Regions from separate parts of the Arthrobacter sp. P1_D4 genome, predicted to be linked through region 1. Evidence: predicted binding sites of a transcription regulator. Region 1 holds the regulator's gene; the other holds the start of a gene.
The links. The regulator HrcA, encoded in region 1, represses chaperone genes, less so after heat shock. The targets are predictions, from matches to a motif close to TTNGCACTCGNNNNNNNCGAGTGCNAA.
Positions count from the first base shown of each region.

Region 2: a site for HrcA is predicted at 6,015-6,041, ahead of groES (co-chaperone GroES). Genes of this name have one in related genera too.

Region 1 is NZ_JBFUAU010000002.1:591,592-599,434, reverse strand. It holds gene lepA (translation elongation factor 4) at 1-124, shown strand, start outside; gene hemW (radical SAM family heme chaperone HemW) at 170-1,408, shown strand; gene AC1D0A_RS03810 (DUF4870 domain-containing protein) at 1,540-1,959, opposite strand; gene AC1D0A_RS03805 (DUF3097 domain-containing protein) at 2,103-2,954, opposite strand; gene hrcA (heat-inducible transcriptional repressor HrcA) at 3,272-4,285, shown strand; gene dnaJ (molecular chaperone DnaJ) at 4,364-5,494, shown strand; gene AC1D0A_RS03790 (16S rRNA (uracil(1498)-N(3))-methyltransferase) at 5,497-6,285, shown strand; gene AC1D0A_RS03785 (GerMN domain-containing protein) at 6,336-7,217, opposite strand.
Region 2 is NZ_JBFUAU010000009.1:172,034-179,876, reverse strand. It holds gene AC1D0A_RS10970 (acyltransferase family protein) at 1-246, opposite strand, end outside; gene AC1D0A_RS10965 (DUF389 domain-containing protein) at 514-1,395, shown strand; gene AC1D0A_RS10960 (acyltransferase family protein) at 1,519-3,600, opposite strand; gene groL (chaperonin GroEL) at 3,868-5,478, opposite strand; gene groES (co-chaperone GroES) at 5,559-5,855, opposite strand; gene AC1D0A_RS10945 (hypothetical protein) at 6,589-7,023, opposite strand; gene AC1D0A_RS10940 (class I SAM-dependent methyltransferase) at 7,090-7,843, shown strand, end outside.

The sequences.
Region 1 (7,843 bases):
GCTGCTGGAAAAGCAGAAGGAAGGCAAGAAGCGCATGAAGATGGTGGGCCGCGTCGAGGTGCCGCAGGAGGCTTTCATCGCCGCGCTGACAACGGACGAGTCCAAGGACAAGGCCAAGAAGTAACGGTGCAGGTAATGACTGTTGGTGCAGTATCGGCAGGCCGGGCCCGTGCCTAGCGTTCTTCCCCTCGGCGATCCGGCGCCGGCAGACGGGCTGCTGCCCGCACAGGCGGGCGAGGGCGCCGATCAGCGCGCTTTTGGGCTGTACGTGCACATCCCGTTCTGCGCGGTCCGCTGCGGGTACTGCGATTTCAACACCTACACCGCCACCGAGCTGGGCGGCGGGGCCTCCCAGGACGCCTACGCCGCCACAGCGATCGCGGAAGTGGAGTTCGCCGCCGCGGCCCTGAAGGGCAGCGGCCTGCCCGGCCGTCCCCTCAGCACGGTCTTCTTCGGCGGCGGCACGCCCACGCTGCTGCCGGCGGAGGACCTGGCGCGCATCCTCACCGCCGCGATCGACGCCTGGGGACTGCAGCCCGGCGCCGAGGTGACCACCGAGGCGAACCCCGATTCCGTCACGCCCGCATCCCTGCAGTTGCTGGCCGACGCCGGGTTCACCCGCGTTTCGTTCGGCATGCAGTCGGCCGTGCCGCACGTCCTGAAGGTCCTGGACCGCACCCACACGCCCAGCCGGGTGCCCGAGGTGGTGCAGTGGGCGCGTAATGCCGGGCTCTCGGTCAGCCTCGACCTCATATACGGGACGCCGGGGGAGTCGCTGGAGGACTGGCGCTACTCGCTCGAGACCGCACTGTCCTACGCCCCCGACCACATCAGCGCCTATGCCCTGATCGTTGAAGACGGCACCAAGCTTGCCGCGCAGATCCGCCGTGGCGAAGTGCCGGAAATCGACGACGACGACCACGCCGCCAAGTACGAACTCGCCGACGAACTGATGTCCGCCTCCGGGCTCAACTGGTACGAGGTCAGCAACTGGTCCCGCACCCCCGAACAGGCCTGCCGGCACAACCTCGCCTACTGGCGCGGGGACGACTGGTGGGGCATCGGGCCGGGGGCACACTCGCATGTGGGCGGCGTCCGCTGGTGGAACGTCAAGCACCCCACCGCCTACGCCAACCGCCTCGGCGCCGGCGCTTCACCCGCCGCCGGACGCGAAACGCTGGACTCCGAGACCCGCAACGTGGAACGGGTCATGCTCGAGGCCCGGCTCAATTCCGGACTCGACATCCCAAGCCTCGGCGGCCTGGGGGACACCGGCAGGCACGCTGTCGCAGGGCTGATCGCGGACGGCCTCGTGGACCCCGCAGCGGCTTTCAAAGGCCGCCTCATTCTCACGCTTAAGGGCCGGCTGCTGGCCGACGCCGTCGTCCGCAGGATCCTGCCGGACTAGTCTGCCCGGCAAAGCCTCCACTAGTTGGCTGCCGCATCAGCGGCCACAACACACCCTGCCGCACAAAAGAGAGCCGGCCGCTGCCCCTGACGGGCGGCGGCCGGCTCTCTTGCTTGGTCCGGGCAGGCCGGCTATTTGATCCAGCGCAGGTTGAACTCGTAGCGGTGCGGCTGGCCGCGGTTGACGTGGATGCCGGCCGCCACCGAGAAGCAGGTCACGGCGATCCAGATCACCGTGGCGAGCACGGCGAAGAGGTTGCCCACCACCGGGATGAAGACCAGCAGATTGGCCAGCACCGCGGCGAGGGTCGGCGGCAGCGTGAAATTGAGGGCTTCCTTGGATTCCTGTGCGGTGAACGGGCCGCGGTCCTTGAAGATGAGGTAGATCAGCAGCGACGGCACGCAGCCCAGGATGCCGCCGAAGTGCGCGAGCGTGGCCCACTGGCGGTCCTCGCTGGCCGTCAGCGGCAGCGCGTTTGCCGGAACGCCATGGTACGGGGGCTGGCCATGGCCAGCCTGATTGCCCGTGTGTTCGCGTGCGTTATCTGCCACGGTGTAGCCCTTCGGATTGCGGTGATGCGTTGCTGCCTGGGTTGTGCCTGAAATAGCCGGGACCGCACTAGAAGCGCGGCCGCCGTTTCAAGAATACTTGCTCGGGCCCGGAAATGGAGATCAGGGGCGGCCGCCGCGGCGGACTAGGGCACGGTGAGGAAGTCAATGACCTCTTCCACGCGGCCAAGCAGCGACGCCTCCAGATCAGCGTAGCTGCGGACAGCCCCCAGGAGTTTCTGCCAGCCGAGGCCGATGTCCTCCTTTGTGGAGTGGGGCCAGCCGAAAGCCATCAGGATCCCGGTCTTCCAGTCCGTGCCGCGGGGGATCACGGGCCACTGCTCGATCCCGAGGACCGCGGGCCGGATGGCCTGCCACACGTCCACGTAGGGGTGCCCCACAATCAGGACGTTGCCGGCGGCGCCCGGTGAGGCCATGACGGCGTCGGCGATCCGCGACTCCTTGGAGTCGGCCACGAGGTGGTCTACGAGTACGCCGAGGCGCCGGCCAGGGCCCGGGCCGAAGTCCGCCACGGCGGCCGCGAGGTCGTCAATGCCGTGCAGGGGCTCGACGACGATGCCCTCCACCCGGAGGTCATCGCCCCACACTTTCTCCACCAGCTCGGCGTCGTGCTTTCCTTCCACCCAGATGCGGCTGGCCTTGGCCACCTGTGCGCGCTGCCCCGCCACCCGCACCGAGCCCGACGCCGTACGGCCGGCCCCGGCGGCCGGTGCCGTCTTCTTCGGGGCCGGCGGCATCAGGCGGATGGGCTGGCCGTCCAAGAGGAAGCCGAAGCCGAGGCGGAAGGACCGCGACTTGCCCCGCCGGTCCTCCAAGGCCACCACGTGCATGCCGCCGGACTTCTCCACCCGGGTGACGGCGCCCACCCAACCGGACTGGACCTCCTCGAGGACCATCCCGCGTTCCACCGGGACTTCCGGCAACTGGGTCTTGGCGGGGGCGGACAGGTCCTGGGGTCCCCAGTTCTGGTACGACATCTCTACACGCTAACTTTGCACTCGGAATGTACGGGCGGTCGGTGGAACTCTCCGGGGGCGGAACCGGACCGCGACGACGCGGCAACGGCAGCGGCTGCCACGGTCTCGGCGCCGGCGTGACGGGAATCGCGTTCCCGCGGGCCACGCCTGGAGCGAATCCAATGCTAACAACGCGGCGACTCATATTAGACTGGTTAGCACTTAGGCATGTCGAGTGCTAACCCTTGTCCTGTGGCGGGCCGTCCGTGCACCATTTGTGGACCCGGACGGGCGAGGGGAGTGGCACCGGCTGCGGGACAGTCGACAGGAGGTGGAGCGTGAGCGAACCGCGCAAACTCGAAGTGCTGCGCGCCATCGTGGAGGACTACGTCCATTCGCGTGAGCCCGTTGGTTCCAAAGCGCTCGTTGAACGGCACCATCTCGGCGTCTCGAGCGCCACGATCCGAAATGACATGGCGGCGCTGGAAGACGAGGGTCTGATCACGGCACCGCACACGAGCGCCGGCCGGATCCCCACTGACAAGGGCTACCGGCTGTTCGTCGACCAGATCTCGGCGGTGAAGCCGTTGTCGCCGGCCGAGCGCCGGGCCATCCAGGCGCTGCTGGAAGGATCCGAGGACCTCGACGACATCCTTGACCGGACCGTGAGGCTCCTCTCGCACCTGACCAACCAGGTCGCCGTCGTGCAGTATCCGCTGCGCAGCCGCGCCCGGGTGCGGCACATCGAGTTCGTGCTGCTGGCGCCCCGGAAAGTGCTGGCGGTCCTGATCGCGGACACGGGCAAAGTGGAGCAGCGCGTGATCGACGTCGGGCAGGACATTCCCGACGACGCGCTGGCGGAATTGCGGACCAGCTTTCTGGCCAGCCTGTCCGGTACACCGCTGAGCCTGATGCCGCAGCTGCTGCCCGCCGTCGTTGCCGGCGGCCCGCCCGCGCGGCGCGGAGCAGCCCAGGCGCTGGCCCGCGGCCTTGAGGCCCTGGCCACGAGCAGCCGTGAAGAGCGCATGGTCATGGCCGGCACCGCCAACCTGGCCCGCTCCAATGTGGACTTCCCGCTCAGCATCGGCCCCGTGCTGGAGGCCCTCGAGGAACAGGTGGTCATGCTCCGCCTGCTCAGCGAAATGGCCGAAGACCCGCGCGGTGTGACCGTCAGCATCGGCCGGGAAAACCCCTACGACGGTCTCGCCGAGGCCTCGGTCGTGGCCACCGCCTACGGGCCGGACGCCACGGCCAAGGTCGGCGTGCTTGGGCCCACCCGGATGGACTATCCCACCACCATGGCCGCCGTCCGAGCGGTGGCCCGCTACCTTTCGAGGATCCTGGGCCCCTGACAGGCCCGGGACCGAATACGACTTCTTGCCCCACAGGCAGTGCCCCACAGGCAGTACAACAAGGAAGAGATACACACTTTGAGCAGCCACTACGACGTTCTTGGAGTCTCCCGCGACGCATCGGGGGAGGAGATCAAGAAGGCCTACCGGAAACTGGCCCGGACCCTGCACCCGGACGTGAACCCCGGGGAGGACGCCTCGGACAGGTTCAAGGCCGTCACGCACGCCTACGAGGTCCTCTCCGATCCGCAGAAGCGCCGGGTCTATGACACCACGGGCAACGAGAACGGTACCGACAACGGGTTCGGCGGCGGCAGCTACTCGGGCCAGGGCTTCGCCTTCCAGGACATCTTCGAGACCTTCTTCGGCGCCGGTGGCGGCCAGGGCGGCCCGTCGTCCCGGGTCCGCCGCGGCCAGGACGCGCTGATCAGCGTCCGGATCGACCTCCGCGATGCGGTGTTCGGCGTGAACAAAAAGCTCGAGGTCGACACGGCCGTCATCTGCCCCACCTGCGAGGGGTCCTGCTGCCGGGAAGGCACCCACCCGGTCCGCTGCGACATCTGTGGCGGCAGCGGTCAGGTCCAGCGCGCCGTGCGGTCCATCCTGGGCCAGGTCATGACGTCCGCCCCCTGCGGGTCTTGCGAGGGCTTCGGCACCGTCATCAAGGACCCGTGCAACGAATGCAGCGGCCAGGGCCGGATCCGCAGCCGCCGCTCCCTCACCGTCAAGGTCCCGGCCGGCGTGGCCACCGGCACCCGCATCCAGCTGTCCGGCCAGGGCGAGGCAGGCCCCGCCGGCGGCCCCGCCGGGGACCTGTACGTGGAGATCCGGGTCAACAACGACGCCACTTACGTGCGCGAGGGCGATGACCTCCACGCGAGCCTCAACATTCCCATGACGGCGGCCGCGCTCGGCACCGAAATATCCCTCGACACCTTCGACGGACAGCAGGAGATCGATGTCAAGGCCGGCACCCAGTCCGGCGAGATCATCACCCTTCGCGGTCTCGGCGTCACGCACCTGCGCGGCCACGGCCGCGGTGATCTGAAGGTGCACCTGCAGGTGGAAACACCGGTCAAGCTCGATCACGTCCAGGAAGAACTTCTCCGTCAGCTGGCCAAGCACCGCGGCGAGCACCTCACGGAAGGAAAGCTCGCGGCCAGCGGCGGCGTCTTCGCCAAACTGCGGGACCGGCTCGGTAACCTGTAGCGGTGAGCAACCCGGTCTTCTTCACCGCCCCAGGCACCCTGGACCAGCAGGTCCCCGGCTCGGCCTTCGTCCTCGGGGGCACCGAGGCCCGCCACGCCGTCACAGTCAAACGGATCGGCGTCGGCGAAGCCGTCGACATCGCGGACGGCGCCGGCAAGCGCCTGACCGGCACCGTGACAGCCGTCGCTGCCGGGGAGCTGACCGTCGAATGCGTGGGCCTGGCTGAGGAACTACGGCCCGGAACACGGCTGGTCCTGGTCCAGGCCCTTGCCAAGGGCGACCGCGATGAACTGGCGGCCGAGACCGCGACCGAGTTGGGCATCGACGCCGTCATTCCCTGGCAGGCCGAGCGGTCCATTGTGCGGTGGAAGGCGGAGCGGGCCGCGAAGGCGCATGCCAAGTGGCAGTCGGTGGTGACAGCAGCTGCCAAGCAGGCGCGCCGGGCATGGATTCCCGAGGTCCGGGCCGCCGTCGACGGCGCCGGGCTGCAGACGGCGGTAGCGGCGGCAGACCTCGCCGTTATCCTGCATGAAGACGCCGTGCGCCCGCTGCGGCAGGTACTCGAGGCCTGGCTGGAAAGTGTTGGTCCCGGCGAGGTTGTGGCAGACGCTGCCGGATCCCGTGAGGTCCTGCTGATCGTGGGTCCGGAAGGCGGCATCAGCCCGCGGGAGGTGACCCGGCTTTGCGGCGCCGGCGCAGTTACGGCCCTTTTGGGGCACCATGTGCTGCGTTCGTCCACGGCCGGGCCCGCCGCCACCGTGCTGGCCAGCGACATCCTCGGCCGCTGGTGACCTGCGGCAGCCGTCGCCGCAGGTGACGTGATGCCTTGTTGAGGTGACGGCTATTTGACCGTAAACCCGCGGGTGTCCTGGAATACTTCCTTGGCGCTGTCGGATGCGTCCACCTGGGACACCCGGACCTCGTAATTGCCCGGGCCGAGGTTCACGGACAAGGTGAACAGCCCGGGCCGGGCTGCATCGGCGGAGGCCGTCGCGCTGCCGTTAAGATACGCGGTCTTGGCGTTGTCGCCGTCGCCGTCAACCTTGAGGATCGCCCAGCGGAGCTTCCCGCCCTGGACGGTGCTGCGGCCACTGATCTTGACCGAACCGTCGGCCACGGACGTGCCCTCCTGCGGATCAATGATCCACACTGGTGCCACCATCCCGGCGCTGCGGGACGTCGGCTCGCCCAGGCGGACATGGTTGAAGGCGACGTAGTCGGTGTGACCGTCCACCAGCACAACCACCTGGACCTGCTGTCCGGCATCGATGAGGCCGGCGCTGGCCGCGGCAGCTGTCGCCGTGTAGACGAGCTGCTGGATGGCGCGCTCGGCCATGGCCGCATCCACGTTGCTGTTGAAGGCATCAGCGGAGACATCCACCGTGATGACGTTCTTGCCGGAAATCGACGTCGCCAGCTTCTTCGGATTTTGCCAGGGCGTGAAAAAATCCGGGTCCAAGGGCTTCTGCGACATCATGACCCGCAGGGCGCGGGTGACGGGATTGTCCTGATCCGGAACGTCGCGGAACTCGCGGTAGAGAAATGCGTTGTCATTGGCCCGGCCGATCCAATACACCGGAGCCTTGTTCGACGTCTGGGCAGTCTCGAGCGGTGCGCTCGTGGTGGGGGCGCCCGACGCCGGGGCGGGAATGAGCTCAGATGGGCTGCTGGAATTTGTGATGCCGCTCTGCGGCGTCGCCACACAGCCGGACAGGACGAGCACGGCAGGCAGCGCCAACGCCAGCGCGACGCGGCGGACGCGCCCCGCCGATGGCTGCTGAACTCCACGCTTCCTGATGCCGCTGTCCCTTCGTCTTACGCCCCGCGTTCCGCGGTGATGATCCGTTTGTAGCCGTAGCCGGCCGCTGACGGCCGCCCGATCGCTCACCGGCCGGAGGCCGGTCCGGCGATCCCGGGACAGCCGGATTCCAGCATGGCACACGGGCGCGGCGCGGCAGCCGGGTTTGGGCCCTGGCGCCGGAACTGCAACGGGAACGATATGAGGCCGATACAAAGTTGATACCTAATGGCGTCCGCTTGTGGTTCCTTGCACTGACGTGGTCCGGGCGAGGGGACGCAGCACCAGGCGTATCAGTCCATGGGCCTGCCCATCGCGGAGGCGGGGTCGTTTCCCCGCCGTTGCGGGGAGGTCTGCGTAGGGCGTCAGGGCCAGGAGTTCGACGCTTTCCAGATCGTCGGCCTTTGCGCCCAACGTTGTCCGCACCCGGTCTCCAAACATTTCGGTACGCAGCAGCGCCGGGCACGGGAGGGCACGTTGACGACGGCGAGTCCGGCCAGGCTTGGTGGAGAGCCGATGCCTGCAAGGGATGTTTAGGGCACACTGGTGCC
Region 2 (7,843 bases), on a different contig from region 1:
GAGCAGCCGCAGCGGCGCGCCGCTTTCGACTTTCCGCGTGAAGCTGAGTGTCATCAGGAAGGCTGAAATGAGGAGGAAGATGTCCACGCCGCCGGAGACCCGGCCCAGCCACACGTGGTACGTGACCACCATGAGGACCGCGAGGGCGCGAAGGCCCTGGACTTCGGGGCGGTAGCTTGTTTTTCGGGTCGCCGGAGAACCTGCATCCGCCCGTGGCGGGGTGGCGGTGGTTCGCTCGTTCGACACAAAGATCCCTTCCGGCCGGTTTCCAAAACATCAATGTTACCGAAACGTAATTTTCTTGGCCAATCACACGGGCCCGGCGGTGTCCTTCACCCGCCTGGCCGGCGGCGCCCCCAGGAGGCCGGCGGCGCCGTCGGCCGCGGGGCGGAAGCTAGGCTGGTAGGAGTCTGAGGAGGCCGCCAAGTGATCGTGCAGGTGCGCATTTGTGTTCCGGGTGAATTGTCCGGAGTTGTTCTCGAAAGTTGTACAAACCACGTCGGAGTCTCGGAAGTGGCGCTCGCGAAGGCCTCTTCCGTCACGCCGCCCGGGGACGTCATCGAGGTCTTGCTGGCCCGGGAATCCGTGGAGGGGCTCGTGGAGAAGCTGCACGCCCTCGATGTCCAGCAGCGGGGATCGATTACGGTCATCGCACCGGACCTTGTGCTCTCGGACCGCGCCGACAAGGCGGAGGCCGAGGCTCCAGGTGAGGGCGCGGACGCCGTGATCTGGGACGAGGTGTCGCGGCAGACCGGCGAGGATTCGCGCCTGACGTGGAGTTTCCTGGCGTTCCTGGTCCTGGCGACCCAGCTGGCGGCCATCGGCATCGTGACGGACTCCACCATTGCGATTGTCGGTGCCATGGCCGTGGGCCCGGAGTTCGGCCCGCTGGCTGCCCTGGCCGTGGCCCTGGTCCGGCGCCAGCGGCGGCTTGGCCGTGACGCGGCTCTGGCCCTCGGCGTTGGTTTTCCCGTCGCGATGCTGGCCGCCGCGCTGACCGCGTGGCTCTCCGTGCCACTCGGGCTGTTCCCCGCGGACGCGCTGGACCACGGTTCAGCAGTTGAATTCATCTACCACCCCGGCCCCTATTCCCTGATCGTCGCCGTCCTCGCCGGGACAGCCGGGATGCTGTCGGTCATCAGCCGGCGCTCGGCGGCGCTGATCGGGGTGTTCATCTCCGTCACCACGGTGCCGGCAGCCGGGTTCGTGGCCGTGGCACTGGTCCTGGGCGAGTACCAGAAGGCAGCCGGCTCCGCCCTGCAGCTTTTCCTGAACCTGGTCGGAATCGTCGTGGCCGCCGTCGGCGTCCTGCTGTTCTACCGGCTGGTGACCAGGCGGCTGGCACCGGACACCGCCCGCCAGCTGCGGCGCAGGGCGGACCGCTCCCAGCACTGACCCACGGGCGCCGCAGGTGCCCGCGACGGCCGGCAGTCCCGGGGCCGTCGGGCTTAGGGGCGCCGGGCCGTGGGGCCCAGGGGCCGGGGACCGTCGGGCCTAGGGGCCCCGGGACAGTCAGGCTTAGGGGCCCCATCCGGTCGCGGCGAGGAGCCTCTCGCTGAACATGGGGGCCATGCTGGCCGCATAGCTCCGGCTGAGGTGGTTGTTGTCCAGGTAGACGTAGGTGTTGCCGACCGCGCCCGGGCATTCCGTGCCGGTGCAGATCAGGTCAGTCATGTCAACGAACGCGACGCCCGGCAGCTTGGCCTCCAGCGCGGCCAAGGGATTCGTTGCCGCAAGGAGGCCCTGCTCGCGCGGCCTGCAGTCCGGCGCGTCGGCACCCTTGGTCGCTACGCACTCTGCCATGTTGAAGGTAAAGCGTGGATTGTCCCGGAGGGCCACGACCTTGATGCCCTCGTCCGTCCAAGCCTTCGCAGTGGCTTCGAAGCCCGGGATCACGGTCTCCTGTGGCGACGACGGCGCCGCCTCAGTGCCCACGATGATGATGGCGTCCGGCGGGTTGTTCTTCACTTCCGACGCGACGGCCGCATTGAAATTGTCGCAATCCGCCGAGACGTGCTGCGGCGTTATGTTGGGTTTGCAGGCACCCTTGAGCATGGCGTAGAGCCGCCAGCCCTTCTCATCGCTGAGGGGAGCAATCGAGCCCAGCCATTGCTGTGCGTGGGAATCCCCGATCACGAGGACCTTTTTCGCTCCGGTGTCGGATTGGTTGTTCTGGAAACAGTCCTTCTGAAGGACCGGGTCCTGCGGCTGCAGGTCACCGGAGCAAGAATTCGGGAGGCTGGCCCAGTCCTGCGGCAGCGTCTGCGGGGTGGGGAGCAGGACGGCGTTCGCGTCGGCCTGGTCCACAAAGCCCGGCGTCAGCGCCAAGGCGCCCGGGTTGTTCTTCGGGGCTTGGGCCAGGACTGCTTCGCTTTCAAGGTGCTGCTGGATCTGAATCCCGGTCAGCGGCACGGCGGCGGTGACCACGGCCACGCCGATGGCCACGAGGGCGCGGCGCCGCCGCAGCTCCGGCCACTGCCACTCACGCCAGGGCTTCTCAATGAAGCGGGTGGTGAGGTAGGCGAGCACCAGTGAAACAGTGACGATGACGGCGCCTGTGATCAGACCAGCCTTTTCCCTGTGCATCACGGCAAGGGCGATGACCAGAACCGGCCAGTGCCACAGGTACAGGGCATACGAAATGTCGCCCAGCCGGACCAAGGGCTTGGAACTCAGGATGCGGTCGACGCCCAGCTTGCTGCCCGACTGCCCGGCTGCGATGACACAGGCGGCCGCCAGGGTGGGCCAGAGCGCCACGAACCCGGGGAAGGAAGCCTGGACGTTGAGCAGGAGGCCACAACTGAGCATGGCGACAATGCCCAGCCAGCCAAGCCCGACCCGCCAGCCCCGCGGAAGCCGCAGGGCAGGAAGGGCCAAAGCCACGAGCGTGCCCAGGGCAAACTCCCACAGCCGGGCCCAGGTGTCGAAGTACGCCTCCGTTTGGCTCGCCTGCGTGAAGACGATCGAGTAGAGCAGCGAAACAACGAAGATCACGGCGAAGACGTAGCACAGCAGCACGCGGTAGCGGAGCCTGAAGCGCTTGGCGGCGACCGCGGCCCCCACAAAAATGAGCGGCCACAGGATGAAGACCTGGCCCTGGATCGAAAGGGACCAGAAATGCTGGAAGGGGCTGGCCTGGCTGTGGTCCGCGGCGTAGTAGTTCGTCGCCTGGGCCTGCAGGAGCCAGTTCTCGGCATAGCCCAGCGAGGCCCAGCCCTGGTTGATGATTTCCATCCACCGGGTCCGGGGCAGGAAGAGGACCGTTGCGGCAAGGATGGCCACCAGGACGGTGACGGCGGCCGGGACGAGGCGCCGGAACAGGTGCAGCCAGTGTTTGATGAGGGCCATGGACCGGCCCTGCTCGTAGCGGCCCACGAACTGCAGCGTCATGAGGAAGGCCGAGATCAGCAGGAAAACGTCCACGCCGCCGGACACCCGGCCCAGCCAGATGTGATAGGTCATGACCATCAGCACAGCGAGGGACCGGAGTCCCTGGATTTCGGGCCTGAAGGTGGATTTTCGGCCGGACTTGGCTGCGGGATCGTGCCCCGCCGCGGCATTCTGCCGGGCAGGCCGGGGCAAGGTTCCTTGCTGTGTCATAGAACTACCCCTCAACCAGATAACCAAAGCCTCCATGTTACCAAAACGTAATTTTGATGGCCAATCGCCACGGCGGCCACTGATCCCCATTGAGGCATGCCAACGTGGGAGTTTCCAGTGAACCCGCGACGCTGGAGCGGCACCTGACGGGTTAACTCTGCCAGAATCACGGCAACTTGCGGCCACGAACACGGCAGAACGGCAGCAGTGAATCGACAGAAAAAGGGACGGCCCGGCAGATGCCGGACCGTCCCCTGCGGGCAGAGCCTAGTGCTTGTGCCCTGCGTGCTCGTCTTCGTCAGCCGGCTTCTCCACCACGAGGGTTTCCGTGGTGAGGACCAGCGCCGCGATGGAGGCCGCGTTGCGCAGAGCCGCACGCGTCACCTTCACGGGGTCGATCACGCCGGCGGCGATCAGGTCTTCGTATTCGCCGGACTTGGCGTTGAAGCCCTGGTTCACGGCGGATTCGGCGACCTTGGCAACGACGACATAGCCGTCGAAGCCGGCGTTCTGGGCGATCCAGCGCAGCGGCTGGGTCAGGGCGCGGCGGACAATGCCGACGGCGGCAGCCGCGTCACCTTCGAGGGCCTGAACGGCGGGGTCCTCGTCGAGCGCCTTCAGCGCGTGGATGAGGGCGGAGCCGCCGCCGGCCACAATGCCCTCTTCGAGGGCAGCGCGGGTGGAGGACACGGCGTCCTCGATGCGGTGCTTCTTTTCCTTCAGCTCAACCTCGGTGGCAGCGCCAACCTTGATCACGCCGATGCCGCCGGCCAGCTTGGCCAGGCGTTCCTGCAGCTTTTCCTTGTCCCAGTCCGAATCGGTCCGGGTCAGCTCGGCGCGCAGCTGGGCAACACGGGCGGCGACGTCCTCGGCCGAACCGGCGCCGTCGACAATCGTGGTGTTGTCCTTGGTGACCGTGATGCGGCGTGCGGTGCCGAGCACCTCAAGGCCAACGGTGTCCAGGCTCAGGCCCAGCTCCGCGGAGACAACCTGCGCACCGGTGAGGGTCGCGATGTCCTGCAGCATGGCCTTGCGGCGGTCACCGAAGCCCGGCGCCTTGACGGCGACGACGTTCAGCGTGCCGCGGATGCGGTTGACGATCAGCGTGGACAGGGCCTCGCCCTCGACGTCTTCGGCGATGATAAAGAGCGGCTTGGAGCTCTGCAGCGCCTTTTCCAGCAGCGGCAGGAAGTCCTGCACCGAGGAGATCTTGCCCTGGTTGATCAGGATCAGGGCGTCCTCGAGGACGGCCTCCTGGCGTTCCGCGTCAGTGACGAAGTACGGGGACAGGTAGCCCTTGTCGAACTGCATGCCCTCGGTCAGGACCAGCTCGGTCTGCGTGGTGGAGGACTCCTCGATGGTGATCACACCATCCTTGCCGACCTTGCCGAACGCCTCGGCCAGGAGCTCGCCGACCTCGTCGCTCTGGGCGGAGATTGCGGCCACGTTGGCAACCTGCGTGCCTTCAACCGGGCGCGCGTTCTCCAGCAGGCGGGCGGCAACGGCCTCGACCGAAACCTCGATGCCGCGCTTGATTTCGCCCGGTGCGGCGCCTGCCGCTACGTTGCGCAGGCCTTCCTTGACCAGGGCCTGGGCCAGAACGGTGGCGGTGGTGGTGCCGTCGCCGGCAACATCGTTGGTCTTGGTGGCGACCTCCTTGGCAAGCTGCGCGCCAAGGTTCTCGTAGGGGTCGTCCAGCTCGACTTCACGGGCGATGGTCACACCATCGTTGGTGATCGTGGGGGCGCCCCACTTCTTGTCCAGTACGACGTTGCGGCCGCGCGGGCCCAGCGTGACCTTGACGGTGTTGGCGAGCTTATCGATGCCGGCTTCAAGCGACCGGCGGGCAGCGTCGTTAAACGCAAGCTGCTTTGCCATGGTTTTGTCCTTTCAAGACAGAACCCCGCGCAACTGATCCGTTCATTGCGAAGGATCGGCTGCGCGGGGGTCCAAGAGAGTTACTTTACGACGATCGCCAGAACGTCGCGGGCGGAGAGTACGAGGTACTCGGTGCCGCCGGTCTTGACTTCGGTTCCGCCGTACTTGGAGTAGATGACGACGTCGCCGACGGCAACGTCAACGGGAACGCGGTTGCCGTTGTCATCGAAGCGGCCGGGGCCTACTGCAACAACTTCGCCTTCCTGCGGCTTCTCCTGCGCGGAGTCCGGGATAACCAGGCCGGAAGCCGTGGTCTGCTCGGCTTCGAGCGGGCGGACAACAATACGATCCTCAAGAGGCTTAATAGAGACCGACACTCGGACCTCTCCTTTTCGTCAGCAAATTCGTGGACTATGAAGCGGTGATGCCAAGGCGCACAGACCGTCGTCGCGGTGCCGGCAGCGTGCCTGGCGGAACGCGCTTCATGTGTTAGCACCCTCCTAGGGAGAGTGCTAATGACGACTCTATGTAAATGGTTAGCACTCGGTCAAGGCGAGTGCCAGAAATTCGTTCCGGGTGAACATTTCCCCCCGTGGGACATGCCCATTTTTTGCTGCGGCCAGAGGACACTTGGGCCTCATGCTCACTGCCCGCGCTGAGCGATGGACATGCCCAACGGATACGGGCCGCCGGAGCGGAAATATCCAACGTGCGTGGGCTGCCCGGGAGGACATGCCCATTCTTCGTTGCGGCCAGAGGACACTTGGGCATCATGCTCTGTGCCCCTGCTGAGCGATGGACATGCCCAACGACGGCGGCCGGGCCAGAGGGCCATGCCCATTCTTCGTTGCGGCCAGAGGACACTTGGGCCTCATGCTCTGTGCCCCTGCTGAGCGATGGACATGCCCAACGAGCGTCGGCTACCCGGGAGGAAATGCCCACTCTTGAAGCTCAGCGGTGGACATACCCAACGGGTGCGGGCTACCGGGGAGGACATGTCCATTCGCGGCGCAGGAGGCTGGGCATGTCCCGTGGCCCGTGGCCGTTGGCACTGCCTGGCGGTGCGGGCGCCTGCCCATTAGCCCGCCCATTCGCGCGCCTACTGGCTGGCTACTGGTCTGCGAGGTCGTCGAAGTCCACGTCCTCGCCGTCGTCTTCGTCCGTGTTCTGGCCCTCGTCATTCCGGTGCCGGAACATCAGCACGGCGCCGGCGGCGGCCAGCAGAATGCCGGCGATGAGGAAGATGATGCCGCCGAGCCGGGCCGCGGCATAGGTCTCGCGGATGGCCCTGGCCTCGTCCGTGGCGTCCTGGACGTTCTTGCCGCCGACGGAATACACGGTGGCGTTGAAGGAATCGAGGAAGAAGATAATCACCAAAAGTGCGACGGACACGACTGCGATCACCGCTCCGGCGATCAGCGCCGGTTTTGCGTAGCGGGCCAGTCCCTGCGGGCGCCGGCGCTCCTGCCCGGCGTCGTCGTTGCCGACCGTGTCCTGCCCGGCCGTGTCCGCTGAGATGCTGTCGCCTGTGCCGCTGTCTTCCATGCCATCAAGCCTAGCCCCCGCCGTCCGGTCACAGCGCGCCCGCGGACCTCAACTACGCTGGATGGCATGACTGACGCACCGCAGGAACATATTGCCCCGATCCTCACCCCCGAGGGCTGGGAGCTGCTGGCGTCGTTGGGCCCGTACCGCGAGGACGAGGCCTTCCGCCTCACGGCGTCGCTGCGCAAGGCCGGCCACTCCCCCGAGCTGGTCTCGGCCGTGCTCACCCAGTCCCGGCTGCGGACCAAGGCCGAGGCCAAATTCGGCGAATTCGCCCGGCAGATGATTTTCACCAAGGCCGGCCTGGAACAGGCCACCCGGCTCACGGTGGCGGCACGGCACGCGCAGCGGTTCGCGGAGGCCGGGATCGGCCACGTCGCGGATCTCGGCTGCGGGCTCGGGGCGGACTCCATGGCCCTGGCATCCCTGGACCTGGTGGTCACCGCCGTGGAAATGGACGAGGCCACAGCCGCCTGCGCCACGATGAACCTGATCCCGTTCCGCAATGCCACGGTGGTCCATTCCGATGCCACGTCGGTGTCGCTCGAGGGGGTCGACGGCGTCTGGCTCGACCCGGCCCGGCGCACGACGTCCACCTCGGGTACCAAACGGATCTGGGATCCGGAGGATTTCTCCCCGCCGCTGTCCTTCGTGGAGTCACTCGCCGGCTCCGGCCGCGCCGTCGGCGTGAAGATGGGACCGGGCATGCCGCACGATTCCGTGCCGGCCGGCTGCGAGGCGCAGTGGGTCTCCGTGGGCGGGGACGTGACCGAGGTGGCCCTGTGGTTCAACGCGGTGCGGCGTCCCGGGGTGCGGCGCG